Regions from separate parts of the Jilunia laotingensis genome, predicted to be linked through region 2. Evidence: riboswitches for the same ligand, from Rfam matches in the RefSeq annotation. Region 2 holds a riboswitch; each other region holds the start of a gene.
The links. Region 2 has a riboswitch for cobalamin ahead of H8744_RS09775 (anaerobic ribonucleoside triphosphate reductase). Riboswitches for the same ligand answer to the same signal wherever they lie in the genome.

Region 1 (4,627 bases), 600 kb from region 2:
AAACAGCTAAATCTGTCGTATCGAATGAATTGGCCGCAATAAATTCCTTGCCTTCGTTTCCCACAGCCAATCCCATTGAATAATATTCGTTGATATGATTCAACTGGTATGCTCCAAACGAATTTTTCCAAATAAGGTTCACCTGTCTTGCATCGGTAATCTGTCCCGTCAAGCCTTCCGGAGCATCCTTTTCAGGAGTGGTTCCCACTTTAAACAGGTCGATGCTGTAATAATACTGGGCTACGCCTTGTCCATGCTTACGAAGTCTTACCTGGAATAACTTTCCTGCAACCCACTTCGACAAGTCCACAGTCTGCATGCTCCAATTGCTTTGAGGAAGGTCTTTGAACGACATTCCCTTGACTTCTTCCCAGTTCACGCCTTTATCTGACGAAACATCAATGCTCAAAGAATCTTTGTCCATTTGTTGGTTGTCGGAATTGATCAAACCATAAATGATAGCAAAAGAAAGAGTGACATGTTTCTCATTCTTCGCATCCATTGGCCGCGAAATTAACCCGGAAGAATAGGGAGCTTGAGTGGTGGGAGATGAATACAGACCATAATCATAGATTCCGTAGTAAGGAATAACTCCCCATGTATTGTCGATCATATCACCATAATATGGTTCTTTCGTCCAATAATTAGTTTCTAAAGACTGGGAATCGAAATCGTCAAAGAAAGGCAATTCATAAGTGTCGGGAACAGCCACTGCCACCGGATTGGATTTGGGCGATTCAACCTTAGAAGCATCGGCAGCTTGGAACACGCTAGCAATGGAGTATTCCGGAAATCCGGGAGTTGCATTTCGATGTCTATAAGTGAGTTCGAGGACATCTGCCGCAACGTTGTCAATCTTTTCTCCTCCACAGTAGACGTTATAAGACTCTAATTCCAATCCGTCATAAACCTGCTCGTCCTTGTTCCAAGTAAGAGTTACTTCTTTAAATTCCTGTGATTTTGCCTGCAATCCTTCTGGAGTAGCCGGGATTTTGACCGTACGGTACTCTGTTTGCAACATCCAGCATTCGGGCACTCCCCCCATGGCGACTACAACGTCGTTATTTCCCATAATAAAGGTCCCATCAGCTGAAATAGCACAAGGTGTTACTTTCGTTTTCTCTTCATATGCAAATGTAAAAGAGGGCTTGACTCCCTGGGCAAAAAGACTCATGAAATAGTCAAAACCGAGAATGCGATCCTCTTCATAAGAATACCAGAACGGTCGTTCATAGATTTCACCGGTAAAAAATGATCCATAACCAAACGAGCTAACAGCATTCCCATTATCGGCAACGGCAAGATCATCCGGAGAATGATAGGGTTCGAAGGGAATAATTTTCTTATATGATTTCTGCAGTACATCATAAACGCCTGGTTCGCTATTGCCAAAAATAAATCCAACAAATCTGCCATTCGGACTGACGGCACACGCCTTATTTTGTCCAGTCCCGTTGTATTGCACATCCTCTCCGACTCCTTCTATCAGATGGCATTCCCCATTTTGCCAATAAGCAGCAGCCTCATACATCGGAAACCAGATGACACCGGTAATGATACTTCCATCTGTAGACACATCGACGGCTTTACCTCCTACCGCATCCTGCGGGAGATTTAATTGGCTAAACGTCCACGCACCTGAGTCCGCTTGCTCCCACTTACATGGAAACATGTAGGTGGAATTCCCGATTCCTATATTTCCAACCACGGTCTTTCCGTCTCCCGATATTGCATTGGCAAAGCTCCCATCTTCAAAATAATTGAATTGTGAAAGTTCGTAACTGCCGAAACCCAAGGATGTACGGATGCCATCTTTCCAGACGGCAGCGACATTGATAGGAAAAGTGCGATCTCCGTCGAAATCGCTTACAGTAATAGTATATTCAGGATCTTTAAACGTACCTGATATTACTCCATCATTCGAGACATCCGCAAAAGATCCGCTTTTACCATAATCAGTCTCGTCATAATCCGTAATCCATTCCATGCTTCCGGTTTCGACATTGTACAAATAACTTTTCATATATATATTATATGCAAAGTACTGGCTACTTACCCCTACAACATATTTCCCGTTAGGTGACATACCCGTGCCTAATGAATTGGCACCTGTCGCGGTGAACGTCTTTTCTGCATGTACATTTGCTACACAAGCAAAGATACCCATAATTAAATAAAGTAATGTTTTTCTCATAATCTACACATTTTAGTTTATTGATTACCAAAGACAAATCTATGGTTTTATAAAGGAAAAAACAAACCGAACTCTCGCTGATTCACGAATTCGATACTATTTTTCGATTACAATTCTTTCTATCGTTTCAAATGCTACACTGTTTAGAAACTAAAAAATAAGCAAACATTAAAGCGACTATTGAAATATCCGATTTTTTAATACTTTTCCGATGCAGGAAAATATATAATCTTAGCTTTTTTCTTCTTCCCTATCCCATCTTATTATAAATTCTATTATCTTTGCCACGAATTGGTTTCAGATGCACAATTCTGTGATTTGAATTAAAAGGGAATCGGGTGTAAATCCCGAACAGTCCACGCTGCTGTGAAACTCTGCTAATATCTTGTAAAACACCTTTGCCACTGATGTGACATTTATACATTGGGAAGGCATCAAGATTAGGAGTCAGTCAGAAGACCTGCCATTCATTAAAGGCTGCTTTGGCTCGTGGGATTAGAAAAACAGTACGAAAAAATAAGTTAACTAAGTAATTAACATGAGGTATGCCTATAAAAAAGGTATGTCCGCGTTGCGGTGCGACATTTGATTGTTCGCATAATGATATTTCATCCTGTCATTGTGCTACTATAAATCTTGGTAAAAGTCCATGTACTTATATACAGAAGCACTATTCAGACTGTCTTTGTCATGACTGTTTGATTGAAATAAAAGCGAACTTCGACCATAGTGAATCCAACCTTTATTGCATAAAAAAGAAAGATGATGTTTAGCTGATAAAAATGCGGTAATATGCCGCTATAAAGGTTCGATGTGTGTGTATCCCTGTAGAAGTGATTTCTCCAGGGATACTTTTAGCAAACCGAAATTTATATGGATTTACATGGAAATATCATTAAATGATATTATGAACAAGCCATAAACAAAGATTTATAACTAATAAAACAAATCATAACTTTCAATAAAATGGAACTTTTAAGAAACCTTTTCGAAGGATTCCCCAATCTTTGGGGTGGTGGAGTAGCTCACTCCGTACTAATTTTGTCATTAGTGATTGCTTGCGGTATCATATTAGGCAAAATAAAAGTTGCAGGTATTTCATTAGGTGTTACCTGGATACTTTTCGTCGGTATAGTTTTCGGGCATTTTAATCTAAATTTAGATGAACATTTACTTCATTTTCTAAAAGAATTCGGATTGATTTTATTTGTATATTCCATTGGTTTACAAGTAGGTCCCGGCTTCTTTTCTGCTTTTAAAAAAGGGGGATTCACCTTAAACATGCTGGCTATAACAACCATTTTTCTGAGTATTGTCATTACCATAATTCTACATTTTACAACAGGTACTCCCATTACGACAATGGTCGGTATTTTATCAGGTGCTGTTACCAATACCCCGGGATTGGGAGCAGCTCAACAAGCGAATAGCGATATGAATGGCATAGATGCACCGGAAATAGCCATGGGGTATGCAGTTGCATATCCTTTAGGGGTAGTAGGTGCCATTTTTTCTTTATTGATACTAAAATATATACTGAATATCAATACTTCAAAAGAAGAAGCAGAAGCTGAAAAGGGTTTGGGACATTTACAAGAACTAACTGTGCGCCCCGTTTCAATTGAAATAAAAAATGAAGCTGTTGACGGAAAAAAAATTAAAGATATCCGTCCATTGGTAAACCGTAACTTTGTCATCTCACGTATCCGCTATCACGAAGGAAAGCAAGAGACCGAATTGGTAAATTCAGAAACAGCCCTGCACATTCATGATAAAATTCTGATTATCTCGAACCCGATAGATATTGAAGCCATTTCAGTATTCTTCGGCAAACAAATTGAGATGGAATGGGAACAACTGAATAAGAACCTGATTTCACGTCGTATCCTAATAACAAAACCAGAACTAAATGGGAAAATGCTTTCACAACTTAAAATACGCAACAATTTCGGAGCAAGTATTACTCGCATAAATCGTTCGGGTGTTGACCTTGTAGCGACACCCAATCTACAATTACAAATGGGGGATCGCGTTACCGTAGTAGGGAGCGAATTAGCAGTAAGCCACGCAGAAAAAGTGTTGGGTAATTCCATGAAACGATTGAACCAGCCTAACCTTATACCTATATTTATAGGTATTGCATTAGGATGTATCCTGGGAAGTATTCCATTCATGTTTCCCGGTATCCCTCAACCGGTAAAATTAGGTTTGGCAGGAGGTCCACTTATCGTATCTATACTAATCAGTCGTTTTGGTCCTCAATATAAAATGATTACTTATACAACCATGAGTGCAAATTTAATGGTAAGAGAGATAGGAATTTCATTATTCCTTGCCTGTGTAGGCTTAGGAGCTGGCAAAGAATTTATTGAGACAATAATAAATGAAGGAGGATATATATGGATTGCCTATGGTGTACTCATTACTGTAATT
Region 2 (4,627 bases):
AAAATCATCGATACACTAACGGGGAGGAACTCGCCAACGCAATCAGTCATGGAACGGGTATCCTGCTGGGCCTAACAGCAGGATACTTTCTATTAATAAAAGCAGCAGCAAGCAACGACCCTCACTGGGCTGTTGCCTGCATTGCGATCTACCTCACAGGTATGCTGTCATCGTATGTCAGTTCGACCTGGTATCATTCCGCGCCTCCCGGATCACTCAAAGAACTATTACGCAAGTTCGACCATGGAGCCATTTACCTGCACATTGCGGGCACCTATACTCCTTTTACACTTTTAGTCATGCGAAATGCAGGCGGCTGGGGTTGGGGAATATTTGCCTTCGTTTGGTTATCAGCCATCATAGGATTTATACTTAGCTTCACCAGCCTGAAAGAACATAGCAATCTCGAAACCATATGCTATGTAGGAATGGGAGCGGCAATCTTGGTAGCACTCAAACCACTGATGCACTGCCTCTCAGACATGGGAGCCACACCTGCTTTCTGGTGGTTACTCGGTGGAGGTGCCTCTTACATTTTAGGTGCGGTGTTCTATTCATTGCGTAAGCCCTATATGCACTCCGTATTCCATCTTTTTTGCCTGGGAGGAAGCATCGGACATATCATAGCGATCTGGATGATATTGAAATAATACGTTATAAACACAAGCAAACCATTCGTCGTGCTGCAAAAAAAGGAATCAAACAGATTACCTCAAACGATCAGTCGGCACTCCTGATATTCAGACTCTCTTTCAACAATTTAAAATAATCTTCATCATTCATAGCCCAATTTGTTTGTGCTATCACTTTATTATCCTTATCAAGAACACAAAAATCAGAAGCACCCATTTTATCCGTGTCCACACCTAATTGCTTTTTGAGAAACTTACAAGTAGCCTTTATCGGATTGTAGAAACTCACCATTTTTCTCTTCCTGTTTTGATTAATCACGTACATAGTAGAAGCGACCTTACAAGTATCCACATATTCCGCAATTTCAGAACTATCCTGCGCACAGATAAAGAAGCTGTCCATGTCTTTATTATCATGTATAAGCTTGACCACCTCCGGATAGCGTACCTGAGAAGCCTGACAATAGTTACAAAACACATAAATAAATTTGTAACGCTTATCTGAATTTTGAACTTTGGATACAAGATCCTCATCTCCGATGCAAGTTATTTGTGCATACAAACGCTCCGTCATCATACATGACAGAATTAAAAGTAAATATACGATCCTCATTCTTCTATAAACTTTTTATTCAATTACATTCTGCAATTCGTACTCATAGTACACCTTCGGTTATTCAATTTCTCCTCCCTCTATCAATTCTCCCGATCTTATCCGAATGGTTTTTCAAATATATTAATTTATATGCATAAATACTAATCCGTTACTCTATCTTAACATTTTAACGATAGATAGTCAGATGCGGACATGATACAATGCGATAAGCATTCCACCCCATGTTTTTTACATTATCAAAGAAACCTTTCACTCGCATATCAATAAAAAAGTTTCCCGAAATGGAAAACTTTCTGTATCAGTCACAAAGAAAAGTTTCCCGAATTTTATTGTTAAAAGTCAACCAACCTATTTATAGAAGCATTATCTTTGTCACTGTTTCGGAGCTAAAAAGAGGTTTAGTCATGAGGGAACGCTGTGCAAATCGGCGACAGTACCCGCTGCTGTAATTCTCTATGAATCCGCACACTATGTCACTGCGCGCACAGCGTGGGAAGGCGATGCGAGGGAGAGATAAGTCAGAAGACCTACCGGAATTAATCATTTTATCAACTTTTAAAAGCTTTCGGGAGTTAAAGTTATGAACTACGCTGAAATTTGTATCATCAAACGCGATGGTAAAAGAGAAGATTTCTCTATTAGTAAAATTAAAAACGCAATTAGCAAAGCGTTCAGTGCCACAGGCATCACAGACGAGCAACAACTCGTAGCTGACATTACCATGAATGTCATCAGCCGGTTTAGCAATCCGACAATCACAGTGGAAGAGATTCAGGACTTGGTAGAAAAGGAATTAATGAAGGTGCGTCCGGAGGTTGCCAAGAAATACATCATCTACCGTGAATGGCGCAATACGGAGCGGGACAAGAAGACCCAAATGAAACAGGTAATGGACGGCATCGTGGCTATCGATAAAAACGATATAAATCTGAGCAATGCCAATATGAGTAGCCATACACCGGCCGGACAAATGATGACTTTCGCCTCCGAAGTCACAAAAGACTACACCTACAAATACCTGCTGCCAAAGCGATTCGCGGAGGCACATCAATTGGGCGATATCCACATCCATGACTTGGATTATTATCCGACAAAGACAACCACTTGCATCCAATATGACATGGATGACCTTTTTGAGCGCGGTTTCCGCACCAAGAACGGCAGTATCCGTACGCCTCAAAGCATTCAAAGTTATGCCACACTCGCTACCATCATTTTCCAGACCAACCAGAATGAGCAGCACGGTGGTCAAGCAATTCCTGCCTTTGACTTCTTCATGGCCAAAGGTGTCAGCAAATCTTTCCGTAAACACTTGGCCTCATTCATCAGTTTTTATGTGGTAATGGATACCAACACCAGCGTGGAAGAAAAAGCTATCCGTGCTTTGATTGAAGAACACCTGCCATCCATCAAAACCAACGAGCTGGAACGCGAAACCTTTCGCATGGCACTGACAGCCTTACAAATCAATATTGACAAGGAGCATCTAGCCCGGGTGATTGAAAAAGCATACCTGCAAACCCGCAAGGACACCCATCAAGCTATGGAAGGCTTCATCCACAACCTGAATACGATGCATTCGCGTGGAGGCAATCAGGTAGTATTCAGTTCTATCAACTATGGTACAGACACTTCCGCTGAAGGTCGCATGGTCATCGAAGAACTGCTGAAAGCGACTATAGAGGGGTTAGGCACTCGTGGAGAGGTGCCGGTATTCCCTATCCAGATATTCAAAATAAAAGAGGGAGTATCTTACTCCGAAGAAGATTATCAAAAAGCAATGACCGATTTCGAAGCGGCAGAAGAAGGACGAATGACTTTTACCACCCCCAATTTCGACCTCTTCCTGAAAGCTTGCCACACTACGGCCAAGGCATTGTTCCCCAACTTCATGTTTCTGGACACTCCATTCAATCAAAATGACAAATGGGATGCAAATGACCCGAAACGCTATCAATATGAACTGGCGACAATGGGCTGCCGCACACGTGTGTACGAGAACGTGGCCGGTGAAAAATCATCTTTGGGCCGTGGGAACCTTTCGTTTACCACTCTCAACATGCCTCGTCTGGCGATAGAAGCGCGTATCAAAGCAGAAAGCATGGTTGAGGACGGACGCAACAAGGACGCTGTCGAGATGAAAGCTAAAGAAATCTTTCTGGAATCAATACATGAAATGGCTACTCTGGTAGCCGACCAGCTCTATGCCCGTTACCAATATCAACGCACGGCTCTGGCACGCCAATTCCCATTCATGATGGGCAATGACGTGTGGAAAGGAGGAGGCAATCTGAACCCGAACGAAGAGGTAGGTGATGTATTACGTAGCGGCACACTCGGCATCGGCTTCATTGGCGGGCACAATGCAATGATGGCACTGTATGGCAAAGGGCACGGACATAGTGACAAAGCCTGGGACACTCTTTATGAAGCGGTCATGGAGATCAACAAAGTTGTGGATGAATACAAAGCCAAATACAACTTGAATTATTCCGTGCTTGCTACTCCCGCCGAAGGATTGAGCGGACGTTTCACCCGTATGGATCGTCGTAAATATGGGAAGATAGAAGGAGTGACGGACAATGAATATTATGTAAATTCCTTCCATATAGATGTGAAGGAGAAGATCAGCATTGCCGAAAAGATCAAACGGGAAGCTCCCTTCCACGCCATTACGCGTGGCGGACATATCACATATGTAGAACTGGACGGTGAAGCACAGAAGAATGTCCGGGCCATTGCTAAAATCGTGAAGGTGATGTACGATGAAGGTATCGGATACGGTTCAATCAACCATCCGGTGGACACCTGCCATAATTGTGGTTACAAAGGAGTGATTTACGATAAATGTCCGGTATGCCAAAGCGAGAATATCTTGCGTATGAGGCGTATAACAGGCTATCTGACAGGAGACCTGAGTTCTTGGAACTCTGCCAAAAGAGCTGAAGAGAAAGACAGAGTGAAACACTTATGAATCTCTTATACACCTATTCGGAAACGATAGTTGACGGTGAAGGCATCCGGTATTCCATCTATCTGGCCGGATGCAACCACCACTGTCCGGGATGCCACAATCCCGAAAGCTGGAATCCACTTGCCGGTGACGAACTGACCGAAGAACGTATCACGGGAATTATCCGTGAGATAAACGCTAATCCGTTACTGGACGGTGTAACTTTCTCCGGTGGCGATCCGTTTTTTAATCCGGAAGCATTTTTACTTCTGATAAAACGAATTAAAGAGGAAACCCGGCAGAACATCTGGTGTTATACCGGCTACACGTATGAACAAATTCAGGCACAGCCAAGGTTCAGTGCTATCCTTCCTTATATAGACGTATTGGTAGACGGCCGTTTCATACAGGAACTTTATTCCCCGT
Region 3 (4,627 bases), 610 kb from region 2:
ATCTATCCTCGCTACCGTTCCGTCATAGGAACAGACATAAGCTTTGTCTTTGTGAAACGCAATATAGCGTGGTTGGCGTGAACTGCCGTCTTCACCCAACATAGGGATACGCTTCAATGACAGTCCCGATGTAAGGTCGATTACTTCTATCTGGCTCGATACATTTACAACGATGTAGAGCTTATTGCCATAGATAGCCATGTCGTTGGCAGTATCACCCAGTCCGCGTCGATTGAGACTGCGGAAATAGTCAATGTTCGTTTTCCCGCTTTTGAATGAATGATAGGCCAGTGTACTGTTGTTCAGGTTGAATAATCCTTCACTCAGCACATAGATCCCGGCTGTTCCTGTTTCGGTAACTGTTCCGTTACCCCCTCCGCCTTCTTCTCTATTATTCTCTTTGTCTGTCAAGTCATCACAGGCAAAAAAGAGTAGGGCGAATAATAATCCTATCAGATATTTATAGTTCATCATAATGATTGGGTTTTAATAAGTTACTTTTAAAGTGGCTCGTACCGAACGTCCCGGCATGGGGAAGAATTTGATAATTTCATAATTCTTGTTCAATAAGTTGAGGACTTCCACATGGAGTGATGTATGTATATTCCTTATTTTGAACTCCCGGCTTGCCGAAATACTGTGATCGCTGTATCCGCTCAGTCGATTCTGGCTGATATTTTCTCCTTGCGTATACCGTTTTCCGGAAAAAAGGAATGAATAGGAGAGGTTAATCCAAGGTGTTTCGATACCCGCTTGTCCCGAACCGGACACACGAGGCGTATAGGCTATCTGGTGACCGTAAGTTGCTTTCTCCGGTTCATTGTTGGGATCGGTCTTGTCCAATGCATGCTGGTAGGTATAATTTCCGGAGAGATTGATCCGTAGCTTCTCCAGAGGCTGCATTGTAATAGTTCCGGTCACGTCGATTCCTTTGATTTCCGCTTTGCCGAGGTTTGTCATTGTCCATACGAAAATATCTTTTGTCGGAGTGGCAATGATCTTATCTGTTACCTTATTATAATAAGCATCTACCGTAGCAGATAAATAGGGTAAAAATTCATTGATCGCTTTACTATAAGTAAGTCCCAGGTTGTATTGCCTCGTATTTTCGGGGCGAAGGGTTACTGTTCCTATCTTTCCGTAGTATAAATCGTTGAAATTCGGAAGGCGGAAAATGCTTTTGTAGAAAAAACGTATTCTGAATTCTTCTTCGTTGAACGGTTTAAAAGAGGCACTGACATAAGGACTTAGTTTATGATGATTCTTCCCGCTTTCTCCTTCTTTTGTTTTTTCATTTATCATTGTTGCCAATGCAGAAGCGGATAGGGTCACCCATTCGTTTACATATTTACCGGCCAGTACGGTTAGCCATGAATAACGGGTGGGGTAGGCAAAGTCGGGTAAGTTCGCATTAAGGGTATTGATACTTCCGTCCGTGGATAGGGAGAAGGAGAGATTGTCCAGAAAACGATACAGAACGGAAGCTGACAAATAATATTCTTGCTGATAGTAACTATTGTCCTGTTTCTTTTCAGAGTTCTTGTAAGACGGATCGAGGTATCGTTGATAGTTCCAGTTCCATTTTGCTGAAGTCTGGAATGCCCACTTACGGTTGAATTCCTTTTTATATTGGCTCTGGATAAAGGTGTTTTTATCCCATAAATGCTGGGCGGCAAAATCATAATAAAAGGTCGTTGCGTTGGGCAATCCTCGCGAAGATTGGTAATAATATGCCTTTACCCTCCATTGTTCTTTGTCGGAGAAGTTTCCGAACAGTCCGATTTCAGCGCGTAAGTTTTCTACCTGGGTATTCTTTCTTTTTTCACGGGAGGTGAGATCACCTTTATCACCGTAATGCAGTGTGAAAGGGTAATGTCCATCTGCCGACATCCATTCTCCGTTGGCGGACAATGCCCATTTGCTGTTCAGTTGTTGTTCTATCAGTAACGATGGGTTCACCAATCCCCAAGAGCCTGTTTTGAACGAGGCATGAATATTGGTCTTTTTAGTATTCTTAAAGCGGGGTGTCAAAGTTTGTATATTCAGCAAACCTGCCGATGCGAAGAATCTTGCTGGTTGGAATATGTTATCACTCTGTCCGTTACTTAAAGAAAGCCTGTCCACATTGTCTAATGAAAAGCGTCCGATATCAATCTGACCGGTTTGGCAATCAGTCAGTGTGATACCATCATAGCCGACAGCGGTATGCTCAGCCCCTAGGCTTCGAAGTGATACTGTTTTCAATCCGCCTATACCCCCATAATCTTTTACCGTCACACCGGCAAAGTGTTTCACTGCATCGGATACTTGCAAGACATTCAGGTTTTTCAATTCATCTTTAGAGAAAATCTGTATGGGGGCTGCCGAACGTACCTCTTGTGTCTGGTAGCGGTCAGCGACTATCACTTCCGGAATGGTGTAAATATGTGTGGTATCCACTTTTTGCTGTTGTGCAAAAAGTGTGGGAGTACAATAGTAACAGTATAAGATGACTCCCAAGAGTCTATATTTAAAATTCAGTTTCAATCTGTTCATTCAATTCGTTTTGCATTAAAATGTCCGGGCGAAATCACTTCGACCGGACACGATAATAAACTTGGCAGAGTTTATTTTAATCATACTTTCTCTGAATCAGAGTGGTGAATGAAATGATGGATAGAATTATCCGGCTCATTAGACTCAACGCTTTTTCCACGAAAGCAATGAAATTGGATTTGCATGGTAGGTCTTCTGACTTGTTCCTGTTACGAACTGCCTTCCCGGTTTTCCCAGTGGCAAATTGAGTTAGTTGTCCATAACATAGATAGAACTTACAGCAGCGGGACTGTTCAGGATTCGCACCTGATTCCCTTTTAATCGCATTCTCTGTGAAAGGAGTTTGCGAACCAATGCGAAGGCAAAGATAGAAAGAATATTTAGATAATGGTCAATGATAGTAGATATTTTATCAATAAAGAGAATCAATATTCAAGCATGGTCTATGGTGGCATCAATATTCGGTTTTCAATTTAATGCCCAATGCCTGTTATCTATTTTCTCACTGCGTTGGGCTTTTTCCCATAAAGTAAGAATCTCAGGTTCATGTAAATCAATCATTCATTTACTTTAGCTATTACTTTTGCAGGTACTTGCCCGTCTACTATTCTATCTAACACACTAATAGAATATTCATAATCGCCATAAGTAAAATGAATATGTGGCGGGTTATGGTCTTTCCAATAAAGGCTTATTATGATGCCAAAGAATCTACAAATTTCAGGCATAACAACTATTCTTTTAATTCAGACACAAATGTGACTAATTAGTTTCATTTGGACAAATTAAAAAGTATAAAATAAATGCGTATTTTAGAAATCAATTCTATTGCTTTAAGAAAATAATCATGTATTTTTGTAGGATATAGAAAACACATTGATTAGAATGATGAAGCATATAGAATACCTCTTGAGAACAATTTTGGTGCTATGTTTGTGTTCATGCAAAAGCGGAAATGCTTCCGTTCCTGCAGACAATACACAACAAGATACAATTACAACATTTACCTTGCCCACCATCCCCGTAATGCTAACAACACCAGAGCAACGGGCGGACTTTATAGTCAAACATTATTGGGACAATACGAATTTTGCCGATACCAATTATATTCATCATCCCGAAATTATAGAACAAGCATGGGCGGATTATTGTGACCTTTTGAACCATGTAACATTGACTACAGCCCAAGAAGCCATTAAAGCCGCCATCAACAAAGCAGGAGCGGAAAGAAAAGTTTTCAATTACATGACCGATCTGGCAGATAAGTACCTGTACGACCCCAATTCCCCTATGCGCAATGAGGAATATTATATCCCCGTGCTTGAAGCAATGATAACCTCCCCTATTCTAAATGAAACTGAAAAAATCCGCCCAAAAGCAAGATTGGAACTGGCGCAAAAGAACCGTGTCGGCACAAAGGCTCTCGACTTTACCTACACGGTAGCATCAGGTAGACAAAGTACACTTTATCAAATAAAATCAGACTATACACTTTTGTTTATCAATAATCCGGGATGTCATGCCTGTACCGAAACGATCAATGCCATAAAAAATATTCCCATGATCGAAGAGCTAATAAAGAAAAAAAGAATGATCATACTTTCACTTTATCCGGACGAAGAAGTTGACGATTGGAGAAAGCATCGTTCTGAATTCCCATCCGAATGGATTACCGCATATGATAAATCGCTTACACTCAAAACTGAAAATTTATATGATTTAAAAGCCATCCCTACCCTTTATTTATTGGATTCGGATAAAACGGTTATCTTAAAAGACGCATCGGCTCAAGCTATTGAAGAGTGGCTGATTAACAATATCTCCTTAATTCCATAACCTAATGTCTTTCATATAAATGCAAATCGTTTTCCGTACGCACTACGAAAATAAAAGTACGTACTCTTGCTATCCAAGAATACGTACTTAAAGATGAATTAATTAGTATTTTAAGAGATCGTTAAAATACTAATTCTTCATATTGACAAATCAATGACCTTCCTATACACCTAAGAACTCCTCAGTACTTTAATGATGTATTTTCCCGGTGCCTCAATCTTGCTCCAATTGTTTTTCGCGAGCAGTTTCCACACGG
Region 4 (4,627 bases), 290 kb from region 2:
ACCGTATTGTCATAGTTTGGTGCCCGGTATCCACCGGAATTGGCTACATAGATGTATTCTCCGAGAATTTCCAATTCATCCGGTTGATAGCCGACTGTTACCTTCCGGGTGATTTTGAGGGAAGTTGTGTCAACCTCATAAACGGCACCTAATTGCGCATTGGGGTCGATAGCGACCGGCCCTACATAAGCCGATACGTAAGCTTTCCCTTTGGCAAAGCGAATGTAGCGGCAATTGGGGATATCTACTTGCCCGATTCGTTGGCAAGTGCGTGCGTCCATTACTTCTACCTTATGCGAGCAGTTGATGACGGCATAGAGTTTATCACCATAAATTTGTATGTCGTTGCCTACATCACCCAATTCCTTGATTACTGTCGGGTTGCGTTCGGCATAAATGTTGCGTACATAATATGCGTTCCGGAAGTCCAGGTAATCAATCGATGATTTGTTACTACCCATATTGGCTTCGTTGAGCAGATACATACCTGCGGGAGTAGCTTCCCAATCGATGTCGAATGGCAAAGGCACATATTCTGAAGGTACTACTAACTCAATTTCTCTACATGAGACAACGGTCAATAGAGTAAAGAGAAGAGAGTATGTTATAAATTTATAGGTTTTCATCTCAGATTTCAACAGTTATTCCAAAGCGGTAATTGCGTAGCGGCATCGGATAATTCAATATGACATCATAGTCCTGACTGAATACATTATTAATCTCTGCCGTGAGCCGCAGGTTTATTTTTCTCAGTTTGATTTCTTTCATCAAAGTCATATCACTGGTATACCAGGGTTGGGTATGGTTGTAGATAATATTCTCTTGTTGGTTATAGCGTTCGCCCACATAGATATAGCTATAATTCAGTGTCCAGCTATTCCATGATAAGGAGAGGATTACAGATCCGCTGTGCCAGGGGATGTAAGGGATCTGATCCCGGTAGTAATTGTCTCCTTGATTGGTGCCGTCGGTTGTTTTAGGATTGGTCACATCGATTGCTTCCTGATAGGTGTATTGCAATTTAGTCGTTAGTTGCCATCCATAGGGAAATGCCCAGTTGAAGGCAGCTGAAGCATCTATTCCACGAATATCGACTTTTCCTAAATTGATCGTTGTCCAACGAAACTGCGGACCTTGTGGGAAAGAGATGATTTTATTTCTGACATCATTGAAATATACGTCTACTCCGATGTGCATATCTCTGAATAACTTGTTATTACGGGTGCGATCGTATGCAATGCCGACGTTATACTGAGTGGTAGTTTCCGGTTTCAGAGCCGGATTGCCCATGTCGGTATAATACAAGTCATTGAAGGTCGGTAACCGGTAGGCCGACTTATAGAAAGCTCTGAATATCAGTTCTTGCCGTTTAAACGGTTGGTAAGAGAAGAAGATACCGGGAACGAGTTTGCTCTTATTGGGAGCCGAATCCCGTTCACGTTTTTCTTCATTGACAAAATTACCCAGTAGGCTGGCCTGTACTTTCAACCTGTCTGCTACTGTAAATGCTGTAGCCAATGATAACCAGTGCGTTCCTCTTGTCGCTTGATTGCTAGGGTGTTCTTTGTCATGATCATCTGTGACATTGTACCCGTCGAAATCGTTCCATTGGAAATCATAGGCCAATGAAACATCCCAAGCGGGAGATATCGAATACTTATTAGACCATGAAAAATAAAATTCCTTTTGTTTGTAAATATCGTCAGCTAGCTTAATGCTTGGATCGTTGTTGTTATAGTGAGTGTAATCGAAAGCATATTTCATATTGATACGTGTACTGAGTTTAGGAAGAAGATCATATTCAACTCCTCCTTGAATGAAAGAATTGCGGTCCCACAATCGTTCCGAACGTTTCCATACATTGTTGACGATAGCTCCCGGTATTCCCCGTTCCGAAGTATAGTGATAGGCAAATGCATTCCATTTACCTTTCTCGAATACTCCATATAATCCGGCATCAATTCGCATGGCATCGATGTCGCTATTGTGGCGTACAGCGGTGGTGTCATATTTTAAGTTTCCTTCCACATCCACTCGGCGATAACGAAACTTATAATCTCCAGCTGACCCGATCCACTCGGCACTCATGCAAGTGCTGATCTTTTCGCTTAACTTATATTCGTAGAGTAGGGCAGGATTGAGGAATCCATAAGAACCAGCCTTTGCTTTCACTAACATGTTGGTGTTCTTGTTTCCTTCAAACTTGGGTCTGCGTGTCGTCAGATAGATGCTGCCCGATGAACCGAACTCTTTGGCAGATTGGAATATTTCGCTCTTTTGTCCGTTGTAAAGCGAGATTTCTTCAATGTTATCAAGTGAAAATTTACCTAGGTCGATTTGTCCGTTTTGAGCATTTCCCAATTGAATGCCGTTGTAGAATACACCCATATGATTGGTACCCATACTGCGGATATTGACTGTTTTAAGTCCGGCTACGCCTCCGTAGTCTTTTATTTGTAGTCCCGAGAAGTAACGGATGGCATCCGCTACAGAGAAACTGTTGAGCTTTTTAAGTTCTTCTCCCTTCAACACTTGTGCCGGGATGACTTGCTTATAAGTTTTTGCCTTAATGACGACTTCGTCCAGCCTTTGGATGCTATCCAGCTTACTTTGTGCCCCCATAGGCAAAAGCATGCTGCATACCCCAACCAGACAGAGGAGCCGCCTGAATGTAGTTTTCCCCATTAATATTTCTATTTGATAGTTGTTTTATCCACCAAATAGCTTCAAAGAGTACCAATATGTATGAATAACCTTTTCCGCAACACAGTGTATTGTTTGCGGATTAACGGATTCATAGCTCGTCCTCGAAAGCTATTGAACGTATTGCATGGCAGGTCTTCTGACTTATTTCTGTAACAAGCGCCTTCCCAATCGACTTAAATGTCTTTCAGTGGCATCGAGTGTGTGCTTGCTACGTTTTGATGAAACTTACAGCAACGGGACTGTTCAGGATTTTCACCTGATTCCCTTTTAATCATTTCTTCCGTATGCCTGGAGGAAATGAACCAATGCGCTGCAAAATTATAAAATAGTTTGGATATAAAGTGAAAAAAGATATATTTCTTTTCTGATCAAGTTTCATAATATGTCGATAGGATAGGTTAGGGATAGCTGTTTTTAACTAAATACTCGCAAATCCCAAGCGTATAGAAATCTCATGTGGAAGATGGGTATACATAAAAAATACTTAAGGTATAAATGCTTATGCAACCTTAAGTATTTTCTTTTTATGAGTGTGTCAGTGAATAAATGGTTATTTTACATAGACTTTTCCACGAACTCCCTGTTGATCTCCGGAACTAAATAGATAGAAGTACACTCCTTGCGCAATGTTGTTTATTGTGGCTTGATTATTTTCATTAGTTACGGTTATTATCCGATATAGGCTGCCATCCTCGGAATAGATGTTTAGTCGGTTGAATATATTGGTTCTATCCCAATTGAAAGAGAGTTTCCCTTTTTCAGGACACTGAACTTTAACGGATAAATTGTCCGATTTGTTCACTTGTATTCCGGTAGTTTTATAGCAAGTGCCTTCTTCGCTTTGATACACCAATTCACCATTTTCTGCGTGGTAACATAAAAGTTTGCTTTCAGTATTGTTGGTAAAATATGGATTGAACTTGCCAATCCCGTAGGACAAGCTACCGATACTTTCTACCATAGTTCCGAAATAAGAAGGTTCTAAATGAAAGCATTTCCGCTTTACGTCATCCCCATTCGGCAAGATGGTATCGGTTATTGCAACCACAGTTGCTGTTGCATCCTTTTTGGAGTCTCCTGTATAGAAAGTGAATTTGTCACCTACGTTCAGGTTGAAGTCAAACCAAAGATATTCCTTGTTGGTATGTTCGTTATAAACGTAAAATTGGTTTCCTGCACCTTCCCGCATATAATAGGCTAATTTCATGTCGGACAAATCTTCATTCCTGCTACTCCAGATTTCATAGTAGTACGTTTCATTAATCATTTTGCTGTTTTTTATGATAGAAGTGACCGTGGTTCCTTCCGATGGGTTTGTGGCAGATGGCGACCATACTGCCCATTTCTTACCACCATATAACAATCTTTTAGTCAGAATTTTGTGGAAGCAGGTGTTATCTTCATCCATATAAAGAGTCTTTTCCGCATCATGGCAGCATAAGAGTTTGCTGTTTGTACCTGTGCATCCTACGCACAATGCCCCTATGCCGAATCTCAGCGATCCAATACCTTCTATCCACACTTCTTCAACTCCTCCAACGTTGCCATCACCGTAATAACGACCGACATCCATATACTTCCGGGATATGCCGTCTCCTTGCGGCAAAATGGTATCTCCCGCTGCTATTATGCACAATTCCATTCTATCGGATTTTGGATGATTAAATATATCACCTTTCTTTAGATTAAAATCCATATATAGATATTCCTCTTCCGTATCCGGTTCATACCAATAGACTTTTCTATCAGCCTCCCGAAGATAGTATCCACTAAATGTCAAGTCCGAAAGATCCTCCTTCCATGATTCAAAAACTTTCCAATAAGTTAGACCATTGATCTCAACAGAACCTTGTATTACGTTTGTGATTGTCAGTTCGGTTTCAATGTCATATTTCCATATTAATTTAGCCCACTGTTTGCC

Region 1: linked by a shared signal. The riboswitch ahead of H8744_RS18895 (cysteine-rich CWC family protein) and the one ahead of H8744_RS09775 (anaerobic ribonucleoside triphosphate reductase) in region 2 are both predicted to bind cobalamin.
Region 3: linked by a shared signal. The riboswitch ahead of H8744_RS12110 (TonB-dependent receptor plug domain-containing protein) and the one ahead of H8744_RS09775 (anaerobic ribonucleoside triphosphate reductase) in region 2 are both predicted to bind cobalamin.
Region 4: linked by a shared signal. The riboswitch ahead of H8744_RS10850 (TonB-dependent receptor) and the one ahead of H8744_RS09775 (anaerobic ribonucleoside triphosphate reductase) in region 2 are both predicted to bind cobalamin.

The regions. Positions count from the first base shown of each region.
Region 1 covers NZ_JACRTF010000001.1:3,171,415-3,176,041, reverse strand. The annotation lists gene H8744_RS12090 (T9SS type A sorting domain-containing protein) at 1-2,194, opposite strand, end outside; cobalamin riboswitch at 2,470-2,676, shown strand; gene H8744_RS18895 (cysteine-rich CWC family protein) at 2,740-2,967, shown strand; gene H8744_RS12085 (putative transporter) at 3,161-4,627, shown strand, end outside.
Region 2 covers NZ_JACRTF010000001.1:2,570,752-2,575,378, reverse strand. The annotation lists gene trhA (PAQR family membrane homeostasis protein TrhA) at 1-650, shown strand, start outside; gene H8744_RS09780 (hypothetical protein) at 721-1,209, opposite strand; cobalamin riboswitch at 1,613-1,797, shown strand; gene H8744_RS09775 (anaerobic ribonucleoside triphosphate reductase) at 1,829-4,222, shown strand; gene nrdG (anaerobic ribonucleoside-triphosphate reductase activating protein) at 4,219-4,627, shown strand, end outside.
Region 3 covers NZ_JACRTF010000001.1:3,181,284-3,185,910, forward strand. The annotation lists gene H8744_RS12105 (YncE family protein) at 1-471, opposite strand, end outside; gene H8744_RS12110 (TonB-dependent receptor plug domain-containing protein) at 487-2,535, opposite strand; cobalamin riboswitch at 2,705-2,905, opposite strand; partial or broken gene H8744_RS18900 (DUF4160 domain-containing protein) at 3,004-3,263, opposite strand; gene H8744_RS12115 (DUF5106 domain-containing protein) at 3,421-4,371, shown strand; gene H8744_RS12120 (DUF4373 domain-containing protein) at 4,542-4,627, opposite strand, start outside.
Region 4 covers NZ_JACRTF010000001.1:2,860,342-2,864,968, forward strand. The annotation lists gene H8744_RS10845 (YncE family protein) at 1-626, opposite strand, end outside; gene H8744_RS10850 (TonB-dependent receptor) at 628-2,685, opposite strand; cobalamin riboswitch at 2,816-3,029, opposite strand; gene H8744_RS10855 (hypothetical protein) at 3,257-4,627, opposite strand, start outside.